Regions from separate parts of the Actinoalloteichus hoggarensis genome, predicted to be linked through region 4. Evidence: riboswitches for the same ligand, from Rfam matches in the RefSeq annotation. Region 4 holds a riboswitch; each other region holds the start of a gene.
What was found. A riboswitch is a leader RNA that binds a small molecule or an ion and turns the genes downstream of it on or off. The one in region 4 is predicted to bind cobalamin.

Region 1 (7,555 bases), 420 kb from region 4:
GGCTTCGAACTCGTCGGGCCTTCCTTCGCTCTGGATGTGGTCGAGCCCGGAGCCGCCGTTGCCGCGTTCCATCCAGACGATGCGACCGCCACGTAGTCGGGTCATGCGGACGATCTTCTTCGGGCTGATCTTCGTCCCGCCTCGGCGGAGTTCCGCGATCCAACCCGCGTATCGCGCCGCTGGATCAGCATTCCCCCCGGTCGGCGCCGAATCTTCGGGCGGTGCAGCTTGGCGATCGTCATCGTCGATTCGGGTCGGCGGCGTGACGTGGGCGTCGTCGCCGATGCCGTGTCCCGCGATGTCGTGGCAGTAGCCGTCGATGACACCCTGCGCTTCGATGAACCGATCGCGGGCAGCACGGACCTCCTCGCCCGAGGCACGTGCCAGACGGTTGGTTCGTTCGACCTCTGGTTGTGTAGAGCCTGCGGTGGCATCGGCGAAGATGGTGGCGCCGTCCGTGATCGCGGTATCGGCTTCGGTTGCTGCCCTTCGTGCGTCGGCCAGGAGGGCGTGAGCCCGACGAAGTCGTGCCACCATCTCGGTGACAGACACGCGACTCCTCAGGCTCGTGGTCGTCTGTGTGGATCGGGCGACCTCGACTCTGCGAGGGGCTGCTGTCCACCCCGGCATACGGCGTGAACCCGCAGAGCGGCTCGTCAGAGTGAGTATGTCGCGATGCGACCATGCTTGCCCTCGTCAGCGTGGTAGGACAAGCGTTCCACCGTGGTTCAGCCTATGGAGTGACGGGCGATGTCGTACCGACCAGGGATCTCCTGAAAGGCGACCAGACGGTGGATGGTGGCGTCGTCGATGCCGGCGTCGTGGTCGTCGATGACGACGAGCTTGTCATCGTCGTCGTGGTGGCGGTGGATGACGGCCACCACGATGCCGTCGGCGTGGTCGGCCGGGGTCGTGGTGAGGTAGTAGGCGTCTAGGTCGTCGCCGTCAGGGGCCGGGACACCGGGCAGGTAGCCGTAGTTCACCGGGTAGCGGTAGCCGTGCCGCGGGTGGAGGCTTCCTGCGGGACGGTCGATGCGCACACTGACCCGCTGGTGCAGGTAGGCCGTGGCCAAGCGCAGCGACGCCGAAGGCACGATCACCCTGCCATCGTTGCACCGGTGCCGCCTGCTGGCCGTGCTTGAGTTCTAACGGTCATCGCGACACCCGACCTCCGGGGGGCACTTTGTCGTTCAGCTGATCCGGTCCCACCCGAGCAGGCCGAATCCGACGCCGTCACGGTAGGCCCGGATGCCTGCGAGCGGGTACGGGATGACATCGTCAGGCAGGAAGTCGAGTGGGAACCACGCGACGCCGGAGCACTTGTCTGGTTCGCCGTTGACCGGTTCGCCGATCCACCGCCGCGTCTCGAAGAACATGCCTAGTCGGGGTGCGGGCCCGGAACCAGCCACGTGCACAGTGTGCGCGTGGCGCAGATTCGCCGGCTCGATCAGCACGCCGACCTCTTCCGCCGCCTCCCGAGCCGCAGCGTCGAGTACGGACTCGCCTGGATCGAGCTTGCCTGACGGCAGGTGCCACATGCCGTCCCAGTCTCCGCGTCGCCGGCGGGTGAGCAGCACGGTGTCGTCACGCACAAGCAACACGTGAACGTCGATGACGGTCGGTCGGGCGGGCGACGACTGGTTTTCCGCAGGACTCGTCACGTCACCGGCGGGTTGCAGCACCATGCCGGAAGGCTACGTGCCCTCTACCAGCTCGATGATCCGGATCTTGAGGTGGTCCCCGACCTCGACCGGCGACGAACCTGAGGTGTCTGAGCCGAGCACGCGGTGCCCGCGCCGGGAGAGCGGTGCTGCGGCTTCCTCATGCAGCGGTCTGCGTGAATCGTGCTTCGGTCGCCGCCGAGCGAGAGGGACGGGGGAGGTGCTCGCCGAAGATCGTCTTGTCGAACGAGAGTCCGGAAGAAGACAGCGAGTGAAGCGCCGGCCTGCTCTCGAACACCTCCCCCTGATGCCTACGTGATCAGTCCCAGTCCAGCGCCCCGCCGGTCTGGTACTCGTTCACCCGCGTCTCGAAGAAGTTCTTCTCCTTCTTCAGGTCGATCATCTCCGACATCCACGGGAAGGGGTTCTCCGTCGCGGGGAACACCGGCTCCAGCCCGAGCTGCCCACAGCGCCGGTTGGTGATGAAGTGCATGTACTGCTCGCAGGCGTCGGCGTTGATGCCGAGCACGCCCCTGGGCATCGTGTCGTGCCCGTAGGCGACCTCCAGCTCGCAGGCCTCGACGAGCATCCGCCGGACCTCCTCCTGGAACTCCTCGGTCCAGAGCCTCGGATTCTCGATCTTGATCTGGTTGATGGCGTCGATGCCGAAGTTCAGATGGATCGACTCGTCACGCAGGATGTACTGGTACTGCTCGGCGATGCCGACCATCTTGTGGCGCCTGCCCAGCGAGAGGATCTGGGCGAAGCCGGTGTAGAACCACATGCCCTCGAAGATCACGTAGAAGGCGACCAGATCACGCAGGAAGGCCTGGTCGGCCTCGAACGTCCCGGTGCGGAACTCCGGGTTCTCCAGGTTGCGGGTGTACTCCAGCGCCCACGCCGCCTTCGCGGTGATCGAGGGCACCTCCCGGTACATGTTGAACAGCTCGCCCTCGTCCAGACCCAGGCTCTCGCAGATGTACTGGAAGGTGTGCGTGTGCACGGCCTCCTCGAACGCCTGACGGAGCAGGTACTGCCTGCACTCCGGGTTGGTGAGCTGCCGATAGACCGCCAGCACGATGTTGTTGGCGACCAGCGACTCCGAGGTGGCGAAGAAGCCCAGATTGCGCTTGATCATCCGCCGTTCGTCGTCGGTGAGGCCGTCGACGGACTTCCACAGCGCGATGTCGGCCTGCATGGAGACCTCGGTGGGCATCCAGTGGTTGTTGCAGCCCGCGAGGTACTTCTCCCACGCCCAGTGGTACTTCAGCGGCAGCAGCTGATTGACGTCCGCCCTGGCGTTGATCATCGCCTTGTCGTCGACGTCGACCCGGCCGCCCTGCCGGTCGATCTCGCCGAGGCCGCTGCCCTCGACGGGGGCGCTGTGCTGCGTCTCGACTCCGGTCATCGGTCTGCTCCGTTGCTCTGGTGTTCGGCGGTGGTCGGATGGCTCGTCTCGGTGCTCGGCGCGCTCACTGGCAGGCCTCGCACTCCGGGTCGTCGATCGCGCAGGCCGCCGCCGAGACCGCGACCGGGATCTCGGGTGCCGGGGCGGGCGTCGGCGTGGGGCCGCCCGCCTGGACGGCGTTGAGCCTGCCGTCGGTGCCCTGCAACGTGCTCTTCTCCACGTGGGTGGCGCTCTGAGCCCGCAGGTAGTACGTGGTCTTGAGCCCGGAACGCCAGGCCAGCCGGTAGAGGGTGTCGAGCTTGCGGCCGCTGGGCTCGGCGAGATAGAGGTTCAGCGACTGGGCCTGGTCGATCCACTTCTGCCTGCGGGAGGCGGCCAGCACCAGCCACTTCGGGTCGATCTCGAAGGCCGTGGCGTAGAGCGACCGCAGCTCGGCGGGCACCCGGTCGATCGAGCCCAGCCTGCCGTCGTGCCGCTTCAGGTCGGCGATCATCCGCTCGTCCCACAGGCCGCGCTCCTTCAGCGCGGCCACCAGATGCGGGTTGACCACGGTGAAGTCGCCGGACATGTTCGACTTGACGAACAGGTTCTGATACTGCGGCTCGATGGACTGGCTCACGCCGGAGATGTTGGCGATGGTGGCGGTCGGCGCGATGGCCATCACGTTCGAGTTGCGCATCCCGACGGTGCGCACGCGCTCCCGCAGGGCGTCCCAGTCCATCGTGGACGTCGTGTCCATCGCCAGGTCGCCGCTCTGCCGCTGCTCGGCCAGCAGGGCGATGGAGTCGATCGGCAGCACGCCTCGGCTCCACAGCGAGCCCGCGTAGGACTCGTAGCTGCCGCGCTGCGCCGCCAGGTCGCTGGACGCCGCGATGGCGTGGTAGCTGATCTCCTCCATGCTGCGGTCGGCGAAGGCGACCGCCTCGTCGGAGGCGATCGGCAGGCCGAGCCGGAACAGGGCGTCCTGGTAGCCCATCATGCCCAGGCCCACCGGACGGTGCCGCAGATTCGAACGCCGGGCCTCGGGGATCGTGTAGAAGTTCACGTCCACGACGTTGTCCAGCATCCGCACGGCGGTGGTGACGGTGGCGGCCAGCCGCTCCCGGTCCAGCTCCAGCCGTCCGTCCGGTCCGGGGCGCAGGTGCTCGGCCAGGTTGACCGAGCCGAGGTTGCAGACGGCGACCTCGTCGGCGGAGGTGTTCAGCGTGATCTCGGTGCACAGGTTGGAGGAGTGCACCACGCCGACGTGCTGCTGCGGCGAGCGCAGGTTGCACGGGTCCTTGAAGGTGATCCACGGGTGACCCGTCTCGAACAGCATGGTCAGCATCCGCCGCCACAGCTCGACGGCGCGTACCCGGCGGAAGACCCGGATCTCGCCCCGGTCGGCGGCCCGCTCGTACTCCCGGTAGCGCTCGGCGAACGCGGTGCCGTAGAGGTCATGCAGGTCGGGAACCTCGTCCGGCGAGAACAGCGTCCACTGGTCGTCGGCCTCGACGCGGCGGAGGAACTCGTCGGGAACCCAGTTGGCCGTGTTCATGTCGTGCGTGCGGCGTCGGTCGTCGCCGGTGTTCTTGCGCAGATCGAGGAACTCCTCGACGTCGACGTGCCAGGTCTCCAGGTAGGCGCAGACCGCCCCGAGGCGCTTGCCGCCCTGGTTCACGGCCACCGCCGTGTCGTTGGCGATCTTCAGGAACGGCACGACGCCCTGGGAGCTGCCGTTGGTGCCCTTGATGTGCGCGCCGAGACCGCGGACCGGGGTCCAGTCGTTGCCGAGGCCCCCCGCGTACTTCGACAGCATCGCGTTGTTGCGGATGCCGTGGAAGATCCCGCTCAGGTCGTCCTCGACGGTGGTGAGGAAGCAGGACGACAGCTGCGGCCGGGTGGTGCCCGAGTTGAACAGCGTCGGGGTGGAGCACATGAAGGCGAAGGTGGACAGCAGCTCGTAGAACTCGATCGCCCGCGCCTCGCGCTCCTCCTCGCGCAGGGCCAGGCCCATCGCGACGCGCATGAAGAACATCTGCGGCAGCTCGAAGCGCACGCCGTCGCTGTGCTGGAGGTAGCGGTCATAGAGGGTCTGGAGGCCGAGGAACTGGAAGTCCCGGTCGCGCTCCGGACGCAGGGCGGCGGCGATCCGGTCGAGGTCGAAGTCGGCGAGGGTCGGATCGAGCAGATCCAGGGCGATGCCGCGCCGCACGAAGGCCTCGAAGGCGGCCGGGTAGCTCGCCGCGACGGCCTCGGGGCTCGCGTCGGGCACGGGACGACCCAGGAAGGTCAACGCCTCGGCACGCAGCTTCTCCAGCAGCAGCCGGGCGGCCACCTGCGAGTAGTGCGGCTCGATCTCGACCATGCTGCGTGCGGCCATGATCTGGGCCAGCGCCAGCTCCTCGGCGCCGATGCCGTCGTAGAGGTTGCGCAGCGTCTCGTCGAGGACGGTCTGCGCGGTGACCCCGGACAATCCGGCACAGGCCTCGTGCACGGTCGTGGCGAGCCGTTCGACGTCGAGTGGAGCGAGATCGCCCTGCGCGTCCTTGACCCGGACCACCCGCTCGGGAAGATCGAGCGGGGCGGGAGCGACGGGGGCGGGAGTCCCCTCGGCGATCGCGCGGCGATCGGCCGGGACGGGGCGTGCTGGTCGGAGTGACTCGACGGTCACGGTGGTCTCCTCGTAGCCGGGGCGGCATTCGGTTCACCCGAGGAGGAGCGCGCGGCAGCATGCGGACCCGCGACACGGCAGGGTCCGGCGCTGTCCGCACGGCCCACCCTCGAGGCCTTCGGACGACGTGCTCGGTGGCACGCGCCGATGGCAGGTCTTCGGACTTACGGGCGTCCGGCGAGGTGGTGCTCGCCGGTCCTACGGCCGTCACTTCCCGAGAGACCGAGGTCTCCTAGTGTGTGCACCGTCCGGTGTGGACGGCGACGGCCTTCGTTCCCGTTCACCGCTGCGGGGCAGTCCCGGAATCACACCGGGTTCCCTGTCTCCTCGTCGGGACGCCGCCTGGCGCCCTGACGAACCATCAGCGGGGGAGAGACTACATGTTGGGGTCGCTGCTTTGTCTCACCCCAATATCCTGGCGTGTTCCCGGTTGCGGTCGGTTAGGGTGGCTCGCCGAGAACCGGGCGAGCGGCGGATGACCACAGGGTGACCACGCCGATCGGAAAGGTGACGAAAGCTCGTCCTTAGTGAAAACTGGTCTCATCAGTTCGGGCCATCCGGCCGAGAGGCAGCCGTGGACGGGATAGTGCAGGCAGAGTCGGGCAGACACCGTGCCAGGGCGCGCCGCAGACGACGTGTCGTGCTGGGGATCAGCGCTGCGCTGGTGGTCGTCCTCGCCGCCTCGGCCTGGGCGGTGCGTCAGGACGGCGAGGGCTCCGTCGAGGCCGGGAGCAGGCTTCGCGTCGTGACCACCACCAACTTCCTCACCGACGCCGTCGGCGAGATCGGCGGCGACGACATCGAGCTCACCGGGCTGATGGGCAACGGCGTCGACCCACACCTCTACCAGGCTCAGGCCGGTGATCTGCGACTTCTGCGGGAGGCCGACCTGATCGTCGCCGTCGGCCTGCACCTGGAGGCGGGCCTCCGTCCGGTGCTCGACGACCTGGCACGCCACACCGCGGTCCTGTTCGTGGGCGAGACCGTGCCGACCGACGCCCTCCTGCTCGCCGAGGAGGCGGGCACGGCGACCGAGTACGACCCGCACATCTGGTTCGACGTGGCACTGTGGAGCGACGCGCTGGCCTCGGTCGGCAGCACGCTCGCCGCACTCGACCCCGACCGGGCCGACGGCTTCGACGCCCGGTGGGAACGCCATCGCGCCGAGCTGGACGAACTCCATGACGAGGTAGGCGCACGGCTCGCCGAGATCCCCGAGCCCCGTCGCATCCTGATCACCTCGCACGACGCCTTCCGATACCTCGGTCGCGCCTATGACATCCGCGTCGAGGCGGTGCAGGGCGTGTCCACCGTCGACGAGGCCACCATCGGCGACATCGATCGGGTGGCCGGGATCATCGCCGAGCACGGCGTCCGGGCGGTGTTCGTCGAGTCCAGCGTGTCCGGTCAGACCGCCGCCGCCGTCCTCGACGCCGCGGCCGCCCTCGGGGCCACGGCGACGCTCGGAGGCAGCCTGTACTCCGACGCCGCGGGCCCGGCGGGCACGCCGGAGGGCACCTATCTCGGCATGGTCCGCGCGGACGTCGAGCTGCTCGTGGCGGGCCTGCGGTGATCGGCCGTGCCGCCGCGCCGGAGCCTCCGACGTCCCCCGAGAGGTCCGGCCCGCGCCCTGCCCTCGCCGTCACCGGACTCGCGGTCGGCTATCGCGGGCGCACCGTCCTGACGGTGCCGGAGCTGACCGTGCCCGCCGGTCGACTCACCGCCGTGGTCGGGCCCAACGGCGCGGGGAAGTCCACCCTGGTCAAGGCCGCGCTCGGCCTGCTCCCGTCCGGCGGGGGCGTCGTCCGGCTGCTCGGCGGGCCGCTGGCCGAC
Region 2 (7,555 bases), 980 kb from region 4:
CACCGAACGCGATCAGCCGTCCCGACCACCGCACCGACTGCTCGTCCGGCCCGCTCGGCCCGGGCCGCCCGCGAAGCCGAGCGGTCTGCTCCCCGGAACCGGGCCGCGTTCGAGGGCCGCCGTCACCCGCCCATCCCGATCGATCAACAGCCGAAGTGCAGACCTGGCGAGCCCCTCGCCCGCGCCGCCGTCCAAGGAGGACCACCAGTGACCACTGCGGACCGACAGCCGCTCGACTACCCCTTCGCCCTGCCGACGGCCGACGAGCCGCCGCCGGAGTGGGCACGCCTACGCCAGGAGTGTCCGGTCGCCGCGATCCGACTGGCCAGCGGTGACGAGGCGCTGCTGCTCACCCGCTACGAGGACGTGAGACAGGTGCTCGGCGACCCTCGTTTCACCCGCTCGCTCAGCGCGGACGACGCCGCGCGCGTCACGGCCAACGAATCCGGTGGCATCTTCGGGTCCGCCAGCGCGATCGACGCCTCGACGGACGCGCACCAGCAGTGGCGCAGGCTGGTCGGCAAGGCGTTCACCGCCAAGCGGATGTCTCAGATGCGGCCCGCCATCGAGGCGATGGCGGCTCGGCTGCTCGACGAGATGTGCGCACGGGGGGCGCCCGCCGATCTGGTCGCCTCGTTCGCCTTCCCGTTACCGGTCTGGGTGATCTGCGATCTGCTGGGCGTGCCGGATTCCGACCGCGACCGCTTCTCCTACTGGTCCGACACCATGCTCAGCCTCGATCGGTACGAGCAGACGGAGATCGACAGCGCTCAGCAGGAGTTCGGCGAGTACTTCGCGGCCCACATCGCGACTCGGCGGGCCGAGCCCGGCGACGATCTGCTCAGCGAGCTGATCGCCGTCACGGACGCCGCCGACGGCAGGCTTCCCGAGGAGCTGCTCATGCTCACCGGGCAGGGTCTGCTGGTGGCGGGGCATGAGACCACGGCGAACATGATCTCGAAGATGGTGGTGCTGCTGCTCAGCGAACGGAGCCGGTGGACGGCGGTGGTCGAGGATCCGTCGTTGGTGCGTACAGCCGCCGAGGAGGCGCTGCGGTTCGACGCCAACGCCGGCTTCGGCCTGCCCCGCTATCTCACCGAGGAGATCGAGGTCGGCGGCCGGACGATGCCGCGGGGGACGACGATCGTCACCAGCCTCGCGTCGGCGAATCGCGACGAGCAGGTCTTCGTCGATGCCGACGACATGGACCTTCGTCGTGCACCCAATCCGCACCTCGCCTTCGGGGTGGGTCCGCACTCCTGCCTCGGGCAGGCGTTGGCCCGTACCGAACTCCAGGCCGTGCTGAGTGTGCTGGTGCGGAGGCTGCCCGGTCTGGATCTCGCCGTCCCCGTCGAGGAGCTGCCGTTGCGTAAGGGGCTGCTCGTGGGCGGGCTCGAACGGCTGCCCGTGCGGTGGTGACGGCCCGCTGGCCGCGGAACGCGATCCGCGGACGCCTCTGATGGGCGGAGGTTCGCCTCAGGTCCGTGGCCGACCGGCGTCGTCGGCGGGCAGCGGCACGGGGGAGTCGGAGACCGCCCGTGGGCGAGCGCCCGTGCGGCGGCACGACTTCTCGATCCCGCGCGGCGGACACGGTCTCCGATCACCGCGGGGCGTCGGCGCAGGGCGTCGGCGCGGGGCCGAATGCGGCTCCGAGTGGGGGTGCGGCAGCCTGTGCCGCTCCCGAGCCGGCCTGGCGCCCTTGCTGCTCAACGGCGACTTGATCGCTCAACGGGGGCCTTGTCGCTCGGCAGCGGGCCGGGTCGCTCAGTACGGTCTCCGCCTCGGTCGGCCTGCGCAGGTCGACTCCGATCCGAAGGGATTGCCGATGCATGTGGACGTGGACACCGAGAAGTGCTGTGGTGCGGGCCAGTGCGTACTGCTCGCACCCGAGGTGTTCGATCAACGCGAAGAGGACGGCATCGTCGTGCTGCTCGACGCCGAGCCTGCCGAAGAGCAGCACGGACCTGTGCGGGAGGCGGCGGCCGTGTGTCCCGGTATGGCCATCTCCCTCACCCCGTGAGCACCGGTCTGAACCTCCGGCTGCCGAGGATCGACACACCGGACCCACGTCGATGGTCGGCCTGACGACACCGCGGCAGGCGGGCCGCGACAGCGATCCGACAGGGCGGAGGCCGCGAGACCACGCAACCACGCCGCTGTCGGCGCGTCGGACGGGACCGCGACGCGATCCGATTCCGATATCGACCGACCGGGGCCTGTCCCGCCGGCGAGCGTCGACGCTCGTGTCGCGATCCGGCGGCGGCGGAGGTCGAACGCCTTCCGGGGTCACGGCGGCGTCCGGTCAGTACGTCGCCGCCACCACAGCGCCTCCACCACAGCGCGTCCGACGGAGGCGTCGCCCTGCCGACGGGTAGGCGGGAGAGCCGACGCGCTCGGCCGGCTGCGCCGATCGTGCGATTCGCGCGCCGCGCCGGAGGCGCCGCTCTCTCGGGGCGGCGCGTCGTCCCGGGTCCGCGGGGTCTCACCACCATCCAGGACGTCACCACGCGCGCCTGTACCGCGTCGGGCGAAGCTCCGTACGACCGGGGCGGCCGCGGTGCTCCCCTGGGGGCCGTCCGTCTCCGCTCGGTCCCCCAGCCGGTGCACGGTGTGCTTTCGACGTCGGTGTGAGCCCGCGGTGAAGACGATGTCTTCCTCCGCGTCGTCCGATGGGCTACCGTCGAGACGTCGTCCCTCCACAGGGGACGAATGCACGACGCCGTTCGACGGGGGAAGCCGGTGGGAGTCCGGCACTGTCCCGCAGCCGTGAGCATCCGAGTCCTCGGGTGTGAGTCGGAATGCCCGTCAACGGTTCTGTTCAGCTCCTCTGTCGCGGTGTGCAGACCGGAGCTTCGGTGCCCCTAAGGCGGGTCCGGGCTGCGGTGTGCCCGAACCGAAGGGAACTCCAGGACATGTCCTCGAGCCGCTCCGTCCGACGTCGTCTCTTAGCCGGTCTCTTCGCAGGTTCGCTTCTTCTCTTCGGCGGCACCGCCGCCGCGGCCGTCCCGGCCGAGACCTCCGCCGCCGACTCGGCCGCCGTCGTCTTCGCCGAGGGTCCCTGCACGGGCCCGACCGGTGTCACGGTCGTCGTCGACTTCACCGGTCACGCGGGCGGCGACGTCGTCCGGCACTGCACCGAGAGCGACCCGGCGACGGCCTTCGCCGCGCTGGCCGGGCTGGGTCTCGCCCCCGAGCACGGCATCGGCCAGGGCGAGGCGGGTCCCTACCAGTACCTGTGCCGGATCGACGGTCTCCCCTCGCTCGCCGACGATGCGTGCGACGGCTTCCTGCCCAACGCGCCGTACTGGGCGTTCTGGGTGCCGAACGCGACCGCCGATGCGTGGGGTTACGCCGATGAGGGCGTCGACACCTACGACCCGCCGCAGGGCGACGTCCTCGGCTTCTCCTTCGGTGCGGGCACCGCGGCCGACCCGAACGAGATGAGCCTGACGCTCGAGGAGGCGCTCGACCCGAACTGGACGTCGACTCCCTGATGTTCAGGTCCCTTCTCGGCCTGACGGCGGGAGCGCTGCTCCTCGTCTCAACGGTCGTCCCCTCTGCTGCCTCGGCCGACCCGGCGTTCGACGTCGGGTCGGCCGAGGCCGGTACGGCGGCGGAGTTCCTGGAACGGGAGCTCGTCCGGCTCGACTACGTCTATCCCAGCGCCATGCCGGGGACCCCGGACCCTGGTCTGCAGGCCGACGCCCTGTTGGGGCTGTATGCGGCAGGTCGAACGGGAACCACCTTCGATCTCGGCGTCCGCGCACTGCGCGACATGTACTACAACGGCAATCTGGCCAACTCCGGCGTCATCGCGAAACGCCTGCTGGTGGCCCTGCGTGCCGGGGTCGATCCGACGAACTGGGGCGTCGACTCCAATGGGGACCGGATCGATCTGGTGGACCGGCTGGAATCGACGCTCGACGTCGACGGCCGTTACCGCAACCTGAACGCGGGTGACTACGATCCCCGCCGAGATCTGTCGAACACGTTCTCCCAGGCGTTGGCGCTGATCGCCGTGGACGAGTACGCCGCGCGCACCGGGACGCCCGTCGACCAGCGCGCCGCCGTGGACTACCTCCTCCGCCAGCAGTGTCCGAGCGGCGGCTTCCGTCCGAACCCCCCACCGGAGGACGTCGGCTCCCGCTGCTCCGAGGCCGACGACAAGCTCGTCAGCGTCGACAACACCGCGATGGCGGTCTGGGCGCTCGCCGAGGTCGGCGGCAGTCCCGGCGCGCTGGACCGGGGTGTGCGCTGGCTGCTCGACCGTCAGCATCCCGACGGCGCCTTCGGCTTCGACTCGTCGTCACCGGAGTTGATCGCCTCGACGCTCAACGCCAACAGCACCGGGCTCGCCGCCCTCGCGCTCACCGTCGCGAATCAGGCCGGACCCGCTGGACGCGCGGGCGGCTGGTTGACGTCGATCCAGCTGGGCAACGGCGTCGATCCGGGCGCCATGATCGGCGCCGTCTCCTATTCGGCACGCGACTATCTGGACGCCCAGGTCGACGGGCCGCTGTACTGGAGCCGCGCGGGCAATCAAGACCGGCTGCGGCGGGCGACGGCACAGGCGCTGCTGGGTCTGTCGGCGACCCCGCCCGCCGAACCGCCCGACTCGCCGACGGTCCCGCCGACGACGAATCCGCCTGGTGAACCAGGTCCGACCGGCCCCCCCGGTGCACCCGGGCAGCCGGGACAACCCGGCGCGCCGGGACAGCCGGGCCTTCCCGGGCAGCCGGGCCTGCCGGGTGAGCCGGGACATCCCGGCTATCCGGGAGCAGCCGGAGACGCGGGGGCGCCAGGACTCGGTGGGGCGCCGGGTTCGGGGGCCGAACCACCGAGCGCGGTCGCTCAGACACCTCGGCCCGAGCCGCCGCCCGCCGTCGCGCAGGCGCCGTCGCCCGGTGGCGAGCCGACCGGACAGGGCGCCGCGCCGGAAACCTCGCTCGCGTCCTCGGTGAGCGACTTCCTACGCAGTCCGGCGGGCCTGACGTCCTCGGCGGTGGTGGCGTTGCTGCTGGCCACGATCAGTTACCTGCTGATCAGCAGGCCTCGACGACGGGGCGGTGCGGTGTGATGAGCCTCGCCCGTCTCGTCACGGCGGGGCTGCTCGCCGCGGCCATGCTGATCGCTCCGACCCCCGCCCCGGGCGCCGCGCAGACCTGCACGACCGAGACCGGCGTCGTGGTGGTCGTCGACTTCGGGGCCCTCGGCGGCACCGTGTCCCGCTGCGTCCCCGGCACCCCGGACACGGGTTACGCGGCGCTGCAGGAGGCCGGCTTCCGGCTCGCGGGGACCGCGCACGACGGCGCCGGGTTCATCTGCCGTATCGACGATCGGCCGGGGCCAGAACAGGAGCCGTGTGACGACACGCCCTCCGGGAACGCCTACTGGTCGTACTGGATCGACGAGGGCGGCAGCGGCTGGTCGTACAGCACGCGCGGCGCGTTGGCGTCCTATCCGACGGCCGATCGGGTGGAGGGCTGGTCCTTCGGTGCGGGCGAGCCACCGGGGATGACGGCGGCGGCGGCCAGGGCTCGGTTCGCCGCGGGCGGGGATGACGGCGCGCCGAATCCCGGTGATCCCGCGCCGCCCGCCGCGCCGGGAGATCCTGCGCCCGGCGGCGCGGCCGACCAGCCGCGTCAGCCTGCGCCGCCCCCCGACGGCCGGCCGGCCCCGACGGACGTCGAGTCCGGCCGGGGTGCGCCGGATTCGGGCGGTCCCGAGGACACGGACGGGGAAGGACCGTCGGGGGCCGAGAGCACGCCCGCCGCCGAGGGAGCGAGCGGCCGAGACCCCGCCGGCGCGGCGGAAGGCACCGAGCAGACCGCCCAGGAGGCCGCGGAGACCGGCGGCGTGCCGTGGGCGACGATCATCGCCTTCGCCGCGATCTGGGTGCTGGGCATCGGCGCCGGGATCATCGCCCGCCGTCGCCGCGCGGCCGAATGACGCGTTCGGCGATCGACGTCGCGCGGCGGCCGGGCGGTGGTGCGGCCGTCCGGCGCCCGGCCGGCTCCGGGCGGTGAGCCGCGGGGCAGGCCTAGCGGCCTGCACGGCCTCCCGCCTCCCCGTGCGGGGCTGTCGGCGCGGGGAGCCGCACGTCGCCCGACCTCGGGGCGACGTCGCGGCGACTCGCCGAGGCGGATCGACGTCACGGCCCCGGAAGCCGGTCTCCGCGGGAGCAGAGCGCATCATCGCACCTCGGCGCCGCACCCGCGGCCGGGCGCGCGAAGGTGGTGCCACGAGTGACTGCGCACCGGCCACCCGAGGCGCCGCCGTCGTACGAGCGGCGGGACCGCGACGGCCCGTACACCCCGTCAGCCCGCTCGGCGAGACGGCGTCGAACCGACTCGGCGGTGGGCCGGAGGTCCGCGGCCGGGAACGCGCGGTCATCGGACGGCGGCGAGCGCACGGCAGTCCCGGCCCGGCGGTCTTCGCCGTCACGAGGACAGCCGTGTTCCCGCGTGGGGTTCGCCGGCGAAGGCGGACAGGAGGTCGGGGACGTCGCATCGGCCGGGGCGCATCGCCCGGCCGGGTCGTCCGCGGGCGGGGACCGAACGCCTGGTCGGTTCGGCGGCGGCATCCGCGCCGAACTGCTCCGGCCGGGCCGACAGGCCGGACACGACGCGGAGCCGCCGTCCCCCTCGCCGCGTGACACCGCGCCGTCTGGACACCTGCGGGTCGTCACACGACGGTGGAGCCGTCGAACAGGAACAACACGTTCACCAACGCGGCCGTCACCACGACGACGCGGAATCGCCGCTGATTCCCACTCTCCGCCCGTCCCCGCGCCATCCGTCCCCGCGCCGCCCGGCACCCGGGTCGTCACACGACGGCGGAGCCGTTGAACAGGAACAACACGATCGCCAGGGCTGCCGTCAACACGGCGGCGCGGAAGGGTCGGCGGCTGTCCGGGGCGGCGGGGATCGCCGTCCCCGCGATCGCCACCGCCGCCGCCACCGCCGCGATGAGCAGACTCGGCAGTCCGATCCGTCCCGGGGTCCCCACCAGCAGCACGCCCACGGCGGCGAGCATCACCAGCGGCGTCAGCGTCCGGCAGGCGGTCCGACCGATGCGCTGCGGGAAGCCGCGGACCCCCGTCACCAGGTCGCCCTCGATGTCCGGCAGCGCGTTGACCAGGTGTGCGCCCATCCCCAGCAGTGCGGCGGCGACCACCGCCCACCAGGCGGGCCAGGGAGCGCCCGGCAGGCCGAGTGTCACGAACGCGGGCAGACTGCCGAAGCCCACCGCGTAGGCGAGCGGGGAGAGCACCGTGCGTTTGAGGCCGACGTTGTAGGCCCAGCCGGCCGCCACCATGCCGAACAGGTGCACCGAACCGGCGATCAGCCCGTTGGCCAGCGACAGCGGGATGCACACCAGCACCGCGATCACCGCGGCGACACCGACGGAGCGCGGCGACAGCAGGCCCGCGGCCACGGGCTTGTCTCGGCGGCCGGTGGCGAGATCGCGGCGGGCATCCCACGCGTCGTTGGACCAGCCGATCGACAGCTGTCCGGCCAGCACCGTGGCGGCGACCAGCACCGAGCCGCCCACG
Region 3 (7,555 bases), 400 kb from region 4:
GCTGCGCCGGGCGGAGGCGCCCGCGGCCGGCCTCGAACTGCGCACCCCGACCCTCGACGACGTGTTCCTATCCCTCACCGACACCCCCCGCGTACCTCAGGAGACGGCAGCCCGATGAACACCGCGACCACTCCGACGAGCCGTTCGAGCCTGCGCTGGGCCGTCTCGGACGTCATGACCATGATCGGCAGGCGGATTCGGCACGTCCTGCGCACTCCCGACGACCTGATCGTGTCGTTGATCCTGCCGATCACGATGATGCTGCTCTTCGTGTTCGTCTTGGGCGGGGCGATCGACCGCAGCGGCGGCTACGTCGACTACGCCGTTCCGGGCGTGCTGATCCTGTCGGCGGGCTTCAGCGCGGCCCAGACGGGAACGGGACTGACCGCCGACCTCGTCACCGGCGTCATCGATCGGTTCCGATCGCTGCCGATCGTCGGCAGCGCGGTGCTCACCGGCCATGTGATCACGAGCCTGCTGCGGAACATCGTCTCCACCACGCTGGTGATCCTCGTGGCGTTGCTGATCGGCTTTCGGCCCCAGGCCGACCTGCTCGCCTGGGTGGGGGTCTTCGGCGTGGTGGCGCTGTACGTGCTGATGATCAGCTGGCTGTCGATGATCTTCGGCGTCGTGTCCAAGACGGTCGAGGGCGCGGGGCAGTTCTCCTTCGTCATCCTCTTCCTGCCCTACCTGAGCAGTGCGTTCGTCCCGACGGAGACGATGCCCGCCGCCCTGCGTGTCATCGCGGACCACCAGCCCGCCACGCCGGTCATCGAGACGGTCCGCGCGCTGCTGTCCGGAACGCCCGTCGGGAGCAGCGCCGCGTGGGCGGTCGGCTGGTGCGTCACGCTGGGCACGCTGGCGTTCGTGATCTCCAGCGTGCTGTTCGTCCGGCGCACCGCCCGTTGAGGCGACGCCTCGAGGACCGCGCCCTGCGGGAGCACACCGGACGGCCACCGTCGACATCGGACGGTCCGGCGATCACCCGAGACGGGGAGCGGACTCCCCCGATCGGGCGGTCGCCGAGTACCGGGGGTGTGCTCGCCGAATCCGGGGGAAGTCGTCGCGGTGTGGGTGGCGGCCCCGAGGACGGCCCGGCAGACGGGTGTGGGGGAGGCCCGTCTGCCGGGTCCGGCGATCTCCGTCCCGGCCCGCCGCCGCACGTGCGGGCGGTTCGTCGTCCATGAGGGGTGACGACGAACCGCCCGCGCTCGACGACTCGGACTTCGGCCGCGGGTGCCGCGGCGACGTCGTCCCGTACCCCGACCCCGATAGCGACCCGGGCGCGGGACCGGCCCGGACGAGACTCAGGAACGCGGCGCGGAGTCGGCGGCCGCGGACTCGCCCTCCGTCTCCCGGCTGCGCTTGATGGCCTCGCGGCGGGCCAGCCGGTGCTCCCGGCGGATGCCCGCCTCGGCATGTCTGCGGCGCTCGGCGGGCGACTCCGGCAGCACCTCGGGAACCGGCCTCGGCCGTCCCTCGGCGTCTACCGCCACGAAGACCAGATAGGCGCTGGCGACGTGCGTGGGCGGCACCGACTCGTTCCATCGCTCCGCGACGACCCGCACCCCGACCTCCATCGAGGTCCGGCCCGTCCAGTTGACCTGGGCGCTGGCGTGGACGAGGTCACCGACTCGGACCGGCACGAGGAAGAGCATCTCGTCCATGAACACCGTCAGTGCCGTCCCGCCCGAGTGTCGCCCCGCGCAGGCCGCCGCGACGTCGTCGACGAATTTCATGATCACGCCGCCGTGGACGGTGCCGTAGAGGTTCGTCTCGGTCGCGGTCATGATCTGACTGAGTGTGGTGGCCGCTGCCGAGGTCGGCTTGCCGGGGAGCTCGGAGGCGGTCTGCATGGAGCCGAGGGTAGGCGATCCCGGCGAGCGGGACGTCGAGCCCACGTCGAGTTCGGCCGGCTAAGATCGGTTTCGCCGATGGTTCGTCGGCACTGTCGAGCCCATGCCCAGCGGGTGGGATCGCGGCGCTGACGAGGCAAGAGGGAACCCGGTGCGAGTCCGGGACTGCCCCGCAGCGGTGAACGGGAACGAACTCCGTCACCGTCCTCGAGAAGCGAGGACGGTCACAGCACTGGTGGTCGACACCGCCGGGAAGCGACGGACAGTAGGCCAGCCGACCCCGGTCGGAGACGCCCGTGAGTCCGAAGACCTGCCGTCGGCGGCACGGACCTGACGGGTCCGTGCCGCTCCGAGGTCTTCGCGGGAGGACCGGGGCGAGTGCCTGGCGGATCGGCCTCGGCCGTGTCCTGCTCGGCTCGCGTTCCGGCCGCCGCGTGCCCGCCTCGGGGTCCGTTGCCGCCTCGCGAGGAGAGAGCAGTGACCCATCGCACGCATGCCCCGGCGCTCGGCGCCACGGTCCTGGGCTACCCCCGGATCGGACCCGATCGAGAACTCAAGCGTGCCCTGGAGGCGTACTGGGCAGGCCGCATCGACGCGGCGGCCCTGCACGAGGTCGCGGCCACGTTGCGCGCCGCCACCTGGACGGCCCTGAGGGACGCGGGCCTCGGCTCGGTGCCCTCCAACACATTCTCCTACTACGACCAGGTCCTCGACACGGCGGTCCTGGTCGACGCGCTGCCCGCCCGCTACACCGAGGGCGGCCGCCCGTCGCTGGACGCCTACTTCGCCGCGGCCAGAGGAGCCGACTCCCTCGCACCCCTCGAACTGACCAAGTGGTTCGACACCAACTACCACTACCTCGTCCCCGAACTGGGCCCCGACACCGTGCCGCGGCTGGCGGGTCGCAAACCGGTGGAGGAGTTCCGCGAGGCCGCCGCCCTCGGCATCACCACCCGGCCGGTGCTGCTCGGGCCGGTCACGTTCCTGCTGTTGTCCAAGGCGGCCCCCGACGCCCCGGCGGGCTTCGACCGGCTGGACCTGTTGGACGCCATGATCGACACGCAGGTGGAGCTGCTCGCCGAACTCGCCGCGGCGGGCGCCGAATGGGTCCAGTTCGACGAGCCGGCCTTCGCCGCCGATCGCACCCCGGCCGAACTCGACGCGCTCGCCCATGCCTACCGCAGGCTGGGCGAGGCGGAACGGCGACCGAGCATCCTGGTCGCCGGATACCACGGCGCCCTCGGCGACGCCTTGGGCGTGCTCGCGGCCGCGCCGATCGAGGCCGTCGGACTCGACCTGGTGGCGGGCCGCGCCGATCTCACGGGCATCGCGAGCGTCGCCGGGCTCCGACAGAAGACCCTTCTCGCCGGGGTCGTCGACGGACGCAACGTCTGGCGCACCGACCTCGACGAGGCGCTCGCCTACTGCGCGATGCTGCTCGGCATCGCCGACCACGTCACGGTCGGCACCTCCGCGCCGTTGCTGCACGTGCCCTACGACCTGGACGCCGAGACGGGACTGGACCCGGCGCTACGCTCTCGGCTGGCCTTCGCACGACAGAAGGTCGACGAGGTGGTCCTGCTGGCCAAGGCGCTGGGCGGCGCCGACGAGGCGGCCCCCGCACTCGAGGACTCCCGGCGGGTGCTCCGGGCACGAGACGGCGCGGCGACCCGCGACCAGCGGGTCCGGGCCCGGCTCGAATCCCTGCGCCCCGAGCACGGCAGGCGCGCCGATTACGACGTCCGGGCGCGCGGCCAGGCCGAGCGGCTCGGACTTCCCCCGCTGGCCACGACGACCATCGGATCGTTCCCCCAGACCGGCGGGGTGCGCCGGGCGAGGGCGGACCGGCGGGCAGGCCGGATCGACGAGGCCGAGTACCGGCGGCGGATGCGCGCGGAGATCGCCGACGTCATCGCGCTCCAGGAGGACATCGGACTCGACGTGCTCGTCCACGGCGAGCCGGAGCGCAACGACATGGTGCAGTACTTCGCCGAGAACCTGGAAGGCTTTCTGTCCACCGAGCACGGCTGGGTGCAGTCCTACGGCTCTCGCTGCGTCCGGCCGCCGATCATCCACGGCGATGTCAGCAGGCCCGCCCCGATGACCGTCGAGTGGAGCTCCTACGCGCAGTCACTGACCGAACGGCCGGTCAAGGGGATGCTCACCGGGCCGGTCACGATCCTGGCCTGGTCGTTCGTCCGAGACGACCAGCCGCTCGGCGACACGGCACGCCAGGTGGCGCTGGCGCTCCGCGACGAGATCCATGATCTCGAACGGGCCGGGCTGCGCATCGTGCAGGTGGACGAACCCGCGCTCCGGGAACTGCTGCCGCTGCGGGAGGCCGACCGTGCCGACTACCTCGCCTGGGCAGTCGACTCGTTTCGACTGGCGACCTCCGGCGCCGCCGACAGCACACAGATCCACACCCACCTGTGCTACTCGGAGTTCGGCGACGTCATCGACGCCATCGACGCCCTCGACGCGGACGTGACCACGATCGAGGCGGCGCGTTCCCGAATGGAGGTGTTGGACGATCTGCACAAGATCGGGTACCGCCGAGGCGTGGGACCCGGCGTCTACGACATCCATTCGCCGCGGGTGCCGGACGAGGCGGAGGTGACCCGGCTGATCGGGGCCGCCTTGGCGGCGGTACCCGGCGACCGACTGTGGGTGAACCCCGACTGCGGCCTGAAGACCAGGGGCTACGCGGAGGTCGAGCCCGCCCTGCGGGCCATGGTGTCGGCGGCGCGTGCCCGCCGCGCACAGGTGTCCGGCTGATCTCTCGTCCACCGACGGGCGGGGCGGCGCCGCACCGGCACGCCCCGCCCGCCCGGCAGGCCGGGTCGTGGGCGCCGCCTCCCGCGCCGACGATCGTGCACACCCGAACGAGCCGGTGGACGCCTCGTCCCGCCACTCGTTCCCGTCGTACCGGGCGGACTCCCCGCGTGGCGGTGGATCGACGGCCGGTGGTGCTCTACCGTGATCCTTCGCCCCGGCGCCACCGAGGCAGCCGGGCATCGGGCCGACCAGAGGAGTTCGGATGCCGCAGCAGGTCAGAGCGGTCGTGGCCGCCACGCGCGACGCGCCGGTCACCGTCGAGACGATCGTGATCCCCGATCCCGGACCGGGCGAGGTGGTGGTGGACATCGCCGCCTGCGGCGTGTGCCACACGGACCTGCACTACCGCCAGGGCGGCATCAACGACGAGTTCCCGTTCCTCCTCGGCCACGAGGCGGCGGGCACCGTGGAGGCCGTCGGCGAGGGCGTCGAGGACGTCGCCGTCGGGGATTACGTGGTGTTGAACTGGCGTGCGGTCTGCGGGCGGTGCCGTGCATGCAGCCGAGGCCGACCCTGGTACTGCTTCGCGACGCACAACGCCACACAGCGGATGACGCTGACCGACGGCACCCCGCTGTCGCCCGCGTTGGGCATCGGCGCGTTCGCCGACAAGACCCTGGTCCACCAGGGCCAGTGCACCAAGGTCGACCCCAGGGCCGAAGCGGCGGTCGCCGGGCTCCTCGGCTGCGGCGTCATGGCGGGCCTCGGCGCGGCGATCAACACCGGCGAGGTCGGCCGTGGCGACTCGGTCGCGGTCATCGGCTGCGGCGGCGTGGGCGCGGCCGCGGTGGCGGGTGCGCGCCTCGCGGGCGCCGCCAGGATCATCGCCGTGGACCTGGACCCGAAGAAGCTGGAGTGGGCGACAGGCCTGGGCGCGACCGACACCGTGCGGGCCGACCAGGTCGACGTGGTGGCCGCCGTCAAGGAGCTGACCGGCGGCAACGGCGCGGACGTCGTGATCGACGCGGTCGGCGTCCCGCAGACCTTCACCCAGGCGTTCTACGCCCGCGACCTCGCGGGGAAGGTCGTCCTGGTCGGGGTGCCCACCCCCGAGATGACGCTGGAGCTGCCGCTGCTGGACGTGTTCTCGCGGGGCGGCGCGGTCAAGTCCTCCTGGTATGGCGACTGCCTGCCCAGCCGCGACTTCCCGATGCTGGTCGACCTCTACCTCCAGGGCCGACTCGACCTGGCGGCCTTCGTCACCGAGAAGATAGGCTTGGAGGACGTCGAGGACGCCTTCGCCCGGATGCACCAGGGTGACGTGCTCCGCTCGGTGGTGGTGCTCTGATGACCGCGCGGATCGAACACGTCGTCACCTCCGGAGTCTTCAGCCTCGACGGCCAGGACTTCGACGTCGACAACAACGTCTGGCTCATCGGGGACGACGCCGAGATCGTGGTGGTGGATCCGTCACACGACCCGGCGGCCGTCGAGCGTGCGGTGGCGGGGCGTCGCGTGACGGCCGTGGTGTGCACCCACGGGCACAACGACCACGTCAACGGCTCCGTGGCGCTGGGCGCCGCGCTGGACGCCCCCGTGCTGCTCCATCCCGCCGACCGCGAACTCTGGGATCAGACCCACCCCGGTGTCGCGCCCGGCGGCGACCTGACCGACGGACAGGTGCTCACGGTCGCGGGCACCGAACTGCACGTGCTGGCCACACCGGGCCACACCTGGGGCTCGGTCAGCCTGTACGCACCGGCGCTGTCGGCCGTCTTCACCGGCGACACGCTGTTCGAGGGCGGCCCCGGTGCCACCGGCCGGTCGTTCTCCGACTTCCCGACGATCATCGCGTCGATCCGGGATCGGCTGCTGACCCTGCCCGCGGAGACGGTCGTCCACACCGGGCACGGAGACCGCACCACCATCGGCGCCGAGGCGCCCGCGCTGCCCGCGTGGATCGCCAGGGGGCACTGAGCCGCGTCTTCCCGTCGTCCGCGGCCGGTGCCCTCGACCGCGCGGACGCCGGGCCCGGCGGCGGACTCGTGTGACGGGAAAGGACTGGACAGCGGACGCGGGAGCCGGGCAGAGTCCGAATCGGGCCGTGCGCCGCCGAACGTCGCCGAGCACCGGCACGCCGCCCGCACGGCCGGACCGACCAACGAGGTGAGTCGCCATGTCCTCCCACGACGTCATCGTCATCGGTCTCGGCGGCATGGGCGGCGCCGCCGTTCACCGACTCGCCGCCGAGGGCCTGCGGGTGCTGGGCCTGGACCGGTTTCCCGCCGTGCACGACCAGGGCTCCAGCCACGGAGGCTCGCGGATCATCCGGCAGGCCTACTTCGAGGGTGCGGACTACGTGCCGCTGCTGCTGCGTGCCTACGAGCTGTGGGACGAGCTGGAGGCCGAGTCGGGCCTGGAGATCCGGCATCGCACGGGCGGCCTGATGGTCGGGCCCGCCGACAGCCTCGCGGTCGCGGGGAGCCTGCGGAGCGCCGAGGCACACGGACTCGACCACGAGCTGCTCGACGCCGCCGAGATCCGTCGCCGATTCCCCACCATGACCCCCGCCGACTCCGACGTCGCGCTCTACGAGGCGGCGGCGGGCTTCGTCTCGCCCGAGCAGTCGGTGACGGCGAACCTGACCATGGCCCGTCGGCACGGCGCCGAGCTGCGGCACGGTGTGCGGGTGGACTCGTGGACGGCCGACAGCGCGGGCGTGACGGTGCACGCCGACGACGGCGTCCACCGGGCGGAACGCCTGGTGATCTGTCCGGGCGCCTGGGCACCCGATCTGCTGGCGCGGCTGGGACTTCCGCTGGTGGTCGAGCGGATGGTGCAGTTCTGGTTCCGGCCGACCGCCGGCCCCGCGTCGTTCGCCGAGCAGCGGCATCCCATCTTCATCTGGGAGGACGCCGGGC
Region 4 (7,555 bases):
TGGCCTGCCCATTCGCCGCGCAGGGCCTTCTCCAGAGCGGGGCGCTCCCGCAGGAACGGGCGGACCCGTGCGCGCAGGCGCTCGGCCACGGCATCGAGGGACTGACGCGATTCCAGGGACTTCAGCCATCGCTGTACTGCGTTCATGTGCGGCGGGTACCCCGGGGCGGCGTGGGGAAACGGTCGAGTGCCGTCGACCTGCTCCGCGGCGGGGCGAGCGGGACTGCACCGATCGTGTCCGTGCCCGGCCCCGACGATCGAGCCGCCCGCCCTGCGCTGCCCGGTGTGTCGCCTCCGTCGCCGCTCGCCGAGGCAGGCGCACGTGTGGTCCGGATTCACCCACGCGCCGCCGCCGTCGACGAGAGCGGGCGCTCAGAGCCGCCGCAGACCGGTGAGGACTCGTCGCAGGAACTCGCCGTCCATGACGAGTCGCTGCGGGTCGACGGGCTGGTGCACCCGTACCCCGCCCGACTCGACCAGGTCGGCGATCAGCACTCTGGTCACCCCGATGGGCAGCGCGAGCAGCGCGGAGACCTCCGCCAGCGAACGCGGCTCCGCGCAGATCTCGACGATCCGACGCAGCTCCGGGCGCGCCGCCGCCGTGATCGGCACCGGCCCCTTCGCTGAGGTGATCAACGTCTCGAGTGTCACGTCGAGCGCGGCGGAGGTGCGCCCGCCGGTCCTGGCGTACGGACGGACCAGCGAGTCGGTGAAGGACGCCTCCAGCCAGGTATTCGGCTCGCCCACGCTCGGCGGCCAGATCGGGTCGTCTTCGAACACCTCGTCGACGTCGGCCGGTTCGTTCCACGGCGCCCGGCGCGCGGGTCTGGTCTGGTCGAAGTCGATGTGCACGGCGTTCTCCGCCCGCGTCGACGTCGGCCGAGGCGTGTCCTCCTCTCGTGCACGGCGTCCTCCTCGCGTGGCGCCGCCGAACCGGGCGCCCGTCCGACCGATCGAGGACCGACTCCCGCCCGCCGAGGAGTCCGACGTCGCGGGCGTCGCCGACTCCGCGGCCGGGCCCGGCGGCACCGAGCGGTCGTGCCCTGAGCGGTCGGCCCCCGACATGTCCTGGTCCGAGATGTCCTGGCGAGCGCGTCGCCGTGGTGACGGGCCGAATCGTGCCCCGGTGAATCCGACCACCGAGTCGTCCGCCTCGTCCGAGTGGTGCAGCTCCGATGTCATCGACAAGCCCGTTTCTCGCCGTCTTCCGACCGGTTCTCTCCATGCGACCGCCACCGGGTGTTCGGAACGTCGCGTCGATCGACGGTGATCGGCTGATCGTCCCGGTGCGAACACCGTGAGCGTATGTCGGAGAGCCCCTCCCCTTGTCCTCCCGTTGAACTCTATCCGAATGAACGTCGCGGGTACTGGTGCTTTCGTGCCGAGAATGCGCGGTGTCGCGCCGCGCGTTCTTCTGGGAATGGTCCGATTGACCGCGTGTACTGCTCCGTCGGGAGTATCAAGTCGCGGTATCCCTGCCACGCCGCGTCGGCTCGGTGTTCCGCTCGCTCGGCGTCGCCGACGGGGCGTGGAAGGCGGCCCGCCGCGCGGCCCGGCGCAGCACGGCGAGGACGGCGGGACCCACGAGCAGGATCGCCACGACGTTGGTGATCGCACGGCCGGTGTCCCAGCCCAGCGTGGAGGTGGTCAGGGTGAACAGCACGAAGCGCCGCAGGTTCTCGGTGATCGGATCGCCCGGCACGAAGGAGAGCTGGGTGTCGGTGCCCGCGAGCAGCGGCCAGGACCACAGATTCATCAGGAAGCCGAAGACATAGGCGGCGAGCACGCCGTAACAGGCGAGCATCGCGATCTCGATTCGACCTCGGGGGCGGGCGGGCAGCAGCCCGGCACCGAGGCCGAGTAATGAGGAGGAGAGCATCTGAAAAGGCAGCCACGGCCCGACGCCCGCGGTGAGCAGTGCCGAGGCGAACAATGACGTCGAGCCGAGCAGGAATCCGAAGCCCGGCCCGAAGACTCGGCCTGCCAGCACCAGAAGGAAGAACACCGTCTCGATTCCCGCCGTGCCCGCGCCCAGCGGACGCAGCCCCGCGTTCACCGCCGACAACACACCCAGCAGCGCCAGCGCCTTGGCGTCCATGCCGGAATCCGACATCTCGGCGAGCACGATCGCCAGCAGCAGGGGCAGGAGGACCACGAAGATCAGCGGAGCGTCGGCGGTGCGAGCCGTCGGATCGGCAGGCGCCGAGGCGAACAGCGGCCAGAGGAACATCGCCAGCCCCGCCGCCGAGGCCAGCGTGAGCACCGCCGCGCGACGCGGCGTCACCCGCACGACCGGACCTTCGCGTCGAGCAGGACCGGTGTGTCCTCTCGCCGTCCCGTCCGCCGCCGAGGTGTCCGAGGACTCCGTCATCGTCCGCCCGCCGCATCGTCCAGCGCTCGACGGACGTCGTCGACCGTCAGCCAGGCCTGCGGCGCGAGCACCTTGGACACCTGCGGGGCGAAGGACGGCGAGGAGGCCACGACGTCGGCGGTGGTGCCGTCGGCGACGACCTCGCCGACCGCGAGCACCAGCACCCGGTCGGCCGCGGCCGCGACGAACTCCACGTCGTGCGTGGCGATCACCACCGAACGGCCCTGCGCGGCCAGGTCGGCGACCAGGGCACCGAACGCCCGCTTCGCGCGGTAGTCCAGGCCGCGGGTGGGCTCGTCGAGCAGCATGACCGACGGCGCGGCGACGAGCTGGACGGCCAAGACCAGCGCCAGCCGCTGTCCCTCGGACAGATCTCGTGGATGGCAGTGCGGGTCGACGTCCTCGATCAGCCGACTCAGCAGCGTCGCGCAGGTGCCCGGCGGCACCGCCGACTCCCGGTCGGCTTGGGCGCACTCCTCGGCCACCGTCTCCAGATACAGCAGATCGGCCGCCGTCTGCGGCACCAGCCCGACGAGAGTCCTCGCCCGATGCGCGGGTTGGGCGGCTGGATCGAGGCCGCCGGTGAACACCGTGCCGCCGGAGCGGCGGCCCGAACCCTGCAACGCCCACAGCAGCGACGACTTGCCGGAGCCGTTGCGGCCCATCAGCGCCGTGACCTGGCCGCCGTGCAGATCGAGGTCCACCTCGCGGACCGCGACGACGTCGCCGTGCCGCACCACCACGCCGCGTGCCGTCAGCAGTGGCGACCCCGCCGCCGCCCGCCGCGGTCCGGGCGGGCCGTGATCGGCGAGCCGGGCGCGCAGCTCCGGGGCCCGCCTGCGGGCGTCGCGTACCGACAACGGCAGCGGTGTCCAGCCCGCCAGCCTGCCGAGCTCCACCACGGGCGGCGCAGGCGTCGAGTCCGCGAGAACCTCGGCGGGTCGTCCGTCGACGACCCGCCCGTCGCCGGCGAGCCGGAGCACCCGGTCCGCGTACTGCACGACTCGTTCCAACCGGTGCTCGGCGATCACCACCGTGACCCCGAGGTCGTGCACGAGCCGCGTGATCGAGGCCAGCACCTCCTCGGCGGCCGTCGGGTCCAGTGCCGAGGTCGGCTCGTCCAAGACCAGCACCCGAGGGTGCACGGTGAGCACCGAGCCGATCGCCACCCGCTGCTGCTGCCCACCCGACAGCGAGCGCAGCGACCGATCCCGCAGCTCGGCGATGCCGAGGAGGTCCAGCGTCTCCTCGACCCGCTTGCGCATCACCTCGGAGGGGATGGCCAGCTGCTCCATCCCATAGGCCAGCTCCTCCTCCACCGTGTCGGTGACGAAGCCTGCCAAGGGGTCCTGGCCGACGACCCCGACGAGATCTGCGAGCTCACGAGGCGGATTCGTCCTCGTGTCGCGGCCGCCCACCGTGACCCGGCCCTCGAGCACTCCGCCGGTGAAGTGCGGCACCCGACCGTTGACCGCGCCGAGCAGCGTCGACTTGCCCGATCCGGTGAGGCCGACCACAAGGCACAGTTCGCCCTCCTCGATCTCCAGGTCGAGGCCGGACAGGACGGGGGCGGCCTCGCCGTAGCGGACCGAGACCTCCTCGAAGCGGATCATGCGCGGACCTCCGGCGGCGGGGCGAGCCACGCGGGAGCGACCCCCGCGAGGATGCCGAGCACCGGCGGCAGCGTCACCGCCGGCCAGCTCAGCGGGCTGAGTGAGGGATAGAGGTTCGACGGGTCGATCCCGGCGGTCACGGTGAGCACGGCGGCGGCCGTCAGACCGGACAGCACCACGAGCGTCTCCGGCAGCAGCCACCGATCCGGCCGGTAGACGCTGCGCCGGATCCGGCGTCCGGCCACCAGGAAGCCCGCGCCCGCCACGAGCAGCCCGGCGACGGCCATCGGCAGCCCGAAGACATGCCGCGTGCCGTCCAACAGGCCGTACACGCCCACGCACACCCCGCAGAGACCCGCGATCACCAGCACGCCGGTCAGCAGTCGGGTGCGTCTCGGCGTGTCGCCGAGCCGGCCGTACCCCCGGGAGTCCATCGCCGAGGCCAACGCGAGCGACCGGTCCATGGCGTCGGCCAGGACCGGGACCACGATGCCGCGCAAGGCCCGGAGACCGCGTTGCCTGCCGCCACGCAGCCGCCGGGCCCGCCGGACCCGCAGCACGCTCTCCATGAGCTGTGGCGCGACGGAGAGCGCCACGACCACGGCGGTGCTGATCTGATAGAGCGCCGCGGGCACCGCCTTGAGCATTCGTCGCGGGTCCGCCAGCGAGTTCGCGGCGCCGAGGCAGATCAGCATCGTCGCCAGTCGCAGTCCGTCGTAGAGTCCGCCGAGCAGCTCCTCGGCGGTCACGGGGCCGAGCAGCCGGATGCCCGCCGCCGCCTCCGGCAGGGTGATCTCCGGCAGGACGAAGAGGACGTGCTCGCCCGCGCCGCCGCCGAAGACCATCCGCCATAGCACGCGCATGACGACGACGAACACACCGAGGTACACGTACATCCGGAAGGTCGCGGCCCACGGCGCCCGGCCGCGTCGCCGCACCACGACGTAGCCCGCCACCACGAGGATCAGCGACAAGAGCAGCGGATTCGTCGTCCGGCCCGCCGCGGCCGCCATGGCCAGCGCCCATAACCACCAGGCGCCGGGGTGCAGTGCCCTCGGCAGGCGCGTCGAGACCCGGAGCATTGCCGTGCTCACCCGGCGTCCGAGTCATGCGGTTCGTTCCGGACCGATGCGGAGTGCCCGAGCCGCCTCGGGCGCGATCCCGGGTCGCCGACGGCCCGGTCTCCGGCGGCCTGCCGCGGCCTGCACAGTGTCGTCCCGCACAGTGTTGTTCCGGACATGCCTCGATGCCTCCCCGAGCGGGTCGAGAGGCATCCGTCGAACCGCCGCCGCCGAGGCAGGCCTGCGCGCGCTCGAATCGGACTCCGCCTGCGGACCACGACAGTGTGAACGAGCCCTCGTCCCCGGACGGGCATTCCGGCTCATCGTGCCTCGACACGAATCACGGCTGCGGGTCAGCGCCGGAGTCGCACCGGCTTCCCCCGCCGGGGGCGTCTGAAGTTGTCACGACCGACTGCGGCCGAGCGGACATCGAGAAGGTTAACTCACTCGGGTGGTTTTGGATCACCCGTGACAGGCTTCGCCGTCGTGGTCGGTCGAACCGCGTGAAAAGCGGATTCTTCTGATGCCGAGGCGACGCCCCTCCCAGGTCCGGCGGCGGAGACGCCGTCGGTGACTGTGTCGAGCGCTCCCCGCCGCGTCGGCGTTTCCTGAGGCCGGCTGTGGGGTGAATCCGTGATCCTCCGGTCCGCACGGCTCCCGGAGAGAGTGGTCCACCACACCCCGAGATCATTACTATGAGTAGTCGAAATCTGTCGCTAAGAGTGGTGTGTCCGCTCGTGTTCAGGTGTCGAGGCACATGATGCATGCGGGCGGCCACGAGTTCGACCGACGAGGCACAGGCGACCGCGAACCCGCGGCGAGAGCGAAAGGCGAGGCAGTCGTCATGAGGATCGCGGTCATCGGGGAGTTCCGAGCGGACCGGATAGTCGACGCCATCACCCGTTCCGGCCATCACGACCTGGTGTTGCTGGGGCCGACGGACGTCGCGGGCTACGTCGGCAGGCGGACCCGCCACCGATACCTGCCTGCCTGCGCGGAGCCCGAGGACCTGCTGGCCGTCTGGGCCGAGGAGCACGTCGAGCTGGTGATCCCGAGTCTCCACCCGGCCGATCAGGAACGGCTGCTGCCCAGCCTGGCCGCCGCGGCGGACCGGTGGCGCGATCTCGGCGGGAGCGCCGTCGTCCACTCGACCCGCTTCGCCGCCCTCGTCACCGACAAGGCCCTGTTCCATCGCGTAGCGGTCGAACAGGGCTGGCCGGTGCCCGAGGCCGTCGTCTGCGATCGGGCCGAGGAACTGGACTCGGCGGTGCGGCGGGTCGGCGGACTCCCGGTGATGGTGAAGGCGGCCGGGCCTCCGCCGCGCGGCGTCCGCGGGCGCGTCGACACCGCGCACCTCCTCACCACGCTTCCTCCGACCGCCTTCCCCGTCGTCGTGCAGCGGGTCTGCCGGGGTGAGGAGTTCGGAGTCGAACTCTTGAGCGACGCGCACGTGACGGACTGCTGGCCCGTCGCCTCCTTCGGCCCGTTGGACGAGCGGTGCGGTCCGGGGCGCCGAGCGCGGCTGGCGCCGATCACGCTTCCGCAGGCGGTGACCACCGAACTGTCCACCTTCATCCGCGGCGTGCTGGCCGAGTTCGACGTGCGCGGCCCGTGGCAGATCGACTTCGCCGTCTGCTCGGGCAGGCTCCAGGTGCTGGCGGTCAACGGCAGGCTCAGCGGCATGGCCGATCTCAGCGCGGCCACCACCGGACTAGACCCGTACGACGCCTTCGTCGACACGTGCCTCGGCCAGCCCCGCGCCGTGCCCGCCGCTCGTCGGCTCGCCCTCGAGCTGCCGGTCCGACCCGGCACGGAGCTTCCCGGCCTTCCTTCCGGCGTGCGCCTGCGGCGGCAGGTACCGCTGCCCACCGACCGGTCGCTGCCCTCGGACTTCCACCGGCTGCTCGTCACGGCGGACGATCCCGTGCTGCTGGCCAGGTGGCTGCGCGGCATTCCCGACGACGCCGTGATCGCAGGCTCGCCCGCACAGCTGGCGTCCACCGCACTGCGGACCAGCCCGCTGTCCACCTCGGCGGGATGGCCTCGGAGCTGCCCGCAGGTCTGATCCGACGGGCCAGACCAGGCGGCAGGCAGACCAGGCGGCGAACCGGCACCGTGCGCCGTGCGGAGTCACGGGCCGTCGGCCGCGCGCGGCCCGCGTCACGCCGCCGCCCGGATCGATCCCGGCATGATCGCTCCGCGGCACGGACCCGGATCACCGGGTCAGGGCGAGCGACTCGCCGACCGCCGATCGCGAGCCGCCGTAGGTGATCGCCGTCATCGCCAGCGATCACCTGGCTCCAGGCGTACAGCCGGTCCGCGTCGAGTCCCCATGCGGCGGTCACCCGGCGGCCCCGAGCCTCGGCCCCTGCCGCCCGGCGCCTGCCACGACGTCGTCCACGGCCTCGTAGCACGGTTCGCCGACGCAGGTCGTCGGGTCGACCGCGATCAATCCGTGTGACGCCCCCGTCCAGGACGTTGCTCAGACGCGGATCGCCGTGCAGCGGCACC

Region 1: another riboswitch for cobalamin. It lies ahead of AHOG_RS10605 (ribonucleoside-diphosphate reductase subunit alpha); the one in region 4 lies ahead of AHOG_RS12420 (CbiQ family ECF transporter T component).
Region 2: another riboswitch for cobalamin. It lies ahead of AHOG_RS16280 (hypothetical protein); the one in region 4 lies ahead of AHOG_RS12420 (CbiQ family ECF transporter T component).
Region 3: another riboswitch for cobalamin. It lies ahead of metE (5-methyltetrahydropteroyltriglutamate--homocysteine S-methyltransferase); the one in region 4 lies ahead of AHOG_RS12420 (CbiQ family ECF transporter T component).

Annotation. Positions count from the first base shown of each region.
Region 1 is NZ_CP022521.1:2,400,343-2,407,897, forward strand. Features, by position in the region: gene AHOG_RS10590 (inorganic diphosphatase) at 729-1,100, opposite strand; gene AHOG_RS10595 (NUDIX domain-containing protein) at 1,191-1,601, opposite strand; gene AHOG_RS10600 (ribonucleotide-diphosphate reductase subunit beta) at 1,981-3,069, opposite strand; gene AHOG_RS10605 (ribonucleoside-diphosphate reductase subunit alpha) at 3,134-5,722, opposite strand; cobalamin riboswitch at 5,855-6,100, opposite strand; gene AHOG_RS10610 (metal ABC transporter solute-binding protein, Zn/Mn family) at 6,309-7,295, shown strand; gene AHOG_RS10615 (metal ABC transporter ATP-binding protein) at 7,409-7,555, shown strand, end outside.
Region 2 is NZ_CP022521.1:3,798,318-3,805,872, forward strand. Features, by position in the region: gene AHOG_RS16270 (cytochrome P450) at 208-1,419, shown strand; gene AHOG_RS16275 (ferredoxin) at 1,826-2,020, shown strand; cobalamin riboswitch at 2,687-2,824, shown strand; gene AHOG_RS16280 (hypothetical protein) at 2,913-3,494, shown strand; gene AHOG_RS16285 (prenyltransferase/squalene oxidase repeat-containing protein) at 3,494-5,077, shown strand; gene AHOG_RS16290 (hypothetical protein) at 5,077-5,949, shown strand; gene AHOG_RS16300 (UbiA family prenyltransferase) at 6,826-7,555, opposite strand, start outside.
Region 3 is NZ_CP022521.1:2,414,504-2,422,058, forward strand. Features, by position in the region: gene AHOG_RS10645 (ATP-binding cassette domain-containing protein) at 1-118, shown strand, start outside; gene AHOG_RS10650 (ABC transporter permease) at 115-909, shown strand; gene AHOG_RS10655 (acyl-CoA thioesterase) at 1,308-1,856, opposite strand; cobalamin riboswitch at 1,998-2,168, shown strand; gene metE (5-methyltetrahydropteroyltriglutamate--homocysteine S-methyltransferase) at 2,334-4,634, shown strand; gene AHOG_RS10665 (S-(hydroxymethyl)mycothiol dehydrogenase) at 4,897-5,982, shown strand; gene AHOG_RS10670 (MBL fold metallo-hydrolase) at 5,982-6,611, shown strand; gene solA (N-methyl-L-tryptophan oxidase) at 6,811-7,555, shown strand, end outside.
Region 4 is NZ_CP022521.1:2,815,584-2,823,138, forward strand. Features, by position in the region: gene AHOG_RS12400 (DUF2231 domain-containing protein) at 1-146, opposite strand, end outside; gene AHOG_RS12405 (DUF742 domain-containing protein) at 372-1,181, opposite strand; gene AHOG_RS12410 (ECF transporter S component) at 1,459-2,370, opposite strand; gene AHOG_RS12415 (ABC transporter ATP-binding protein) at 2,367-3,983, opposite strand; gene AHOG_RS12420 (CbiQ family ECF transporter T component) at 3,980-5,065, opposite strand; cobalamin riboswitch at 5,333-5,486, opposite strand; gene AHOG_RS12425 (ATP-grasp domain-containing protein) at 5,889-7,109, shown strand.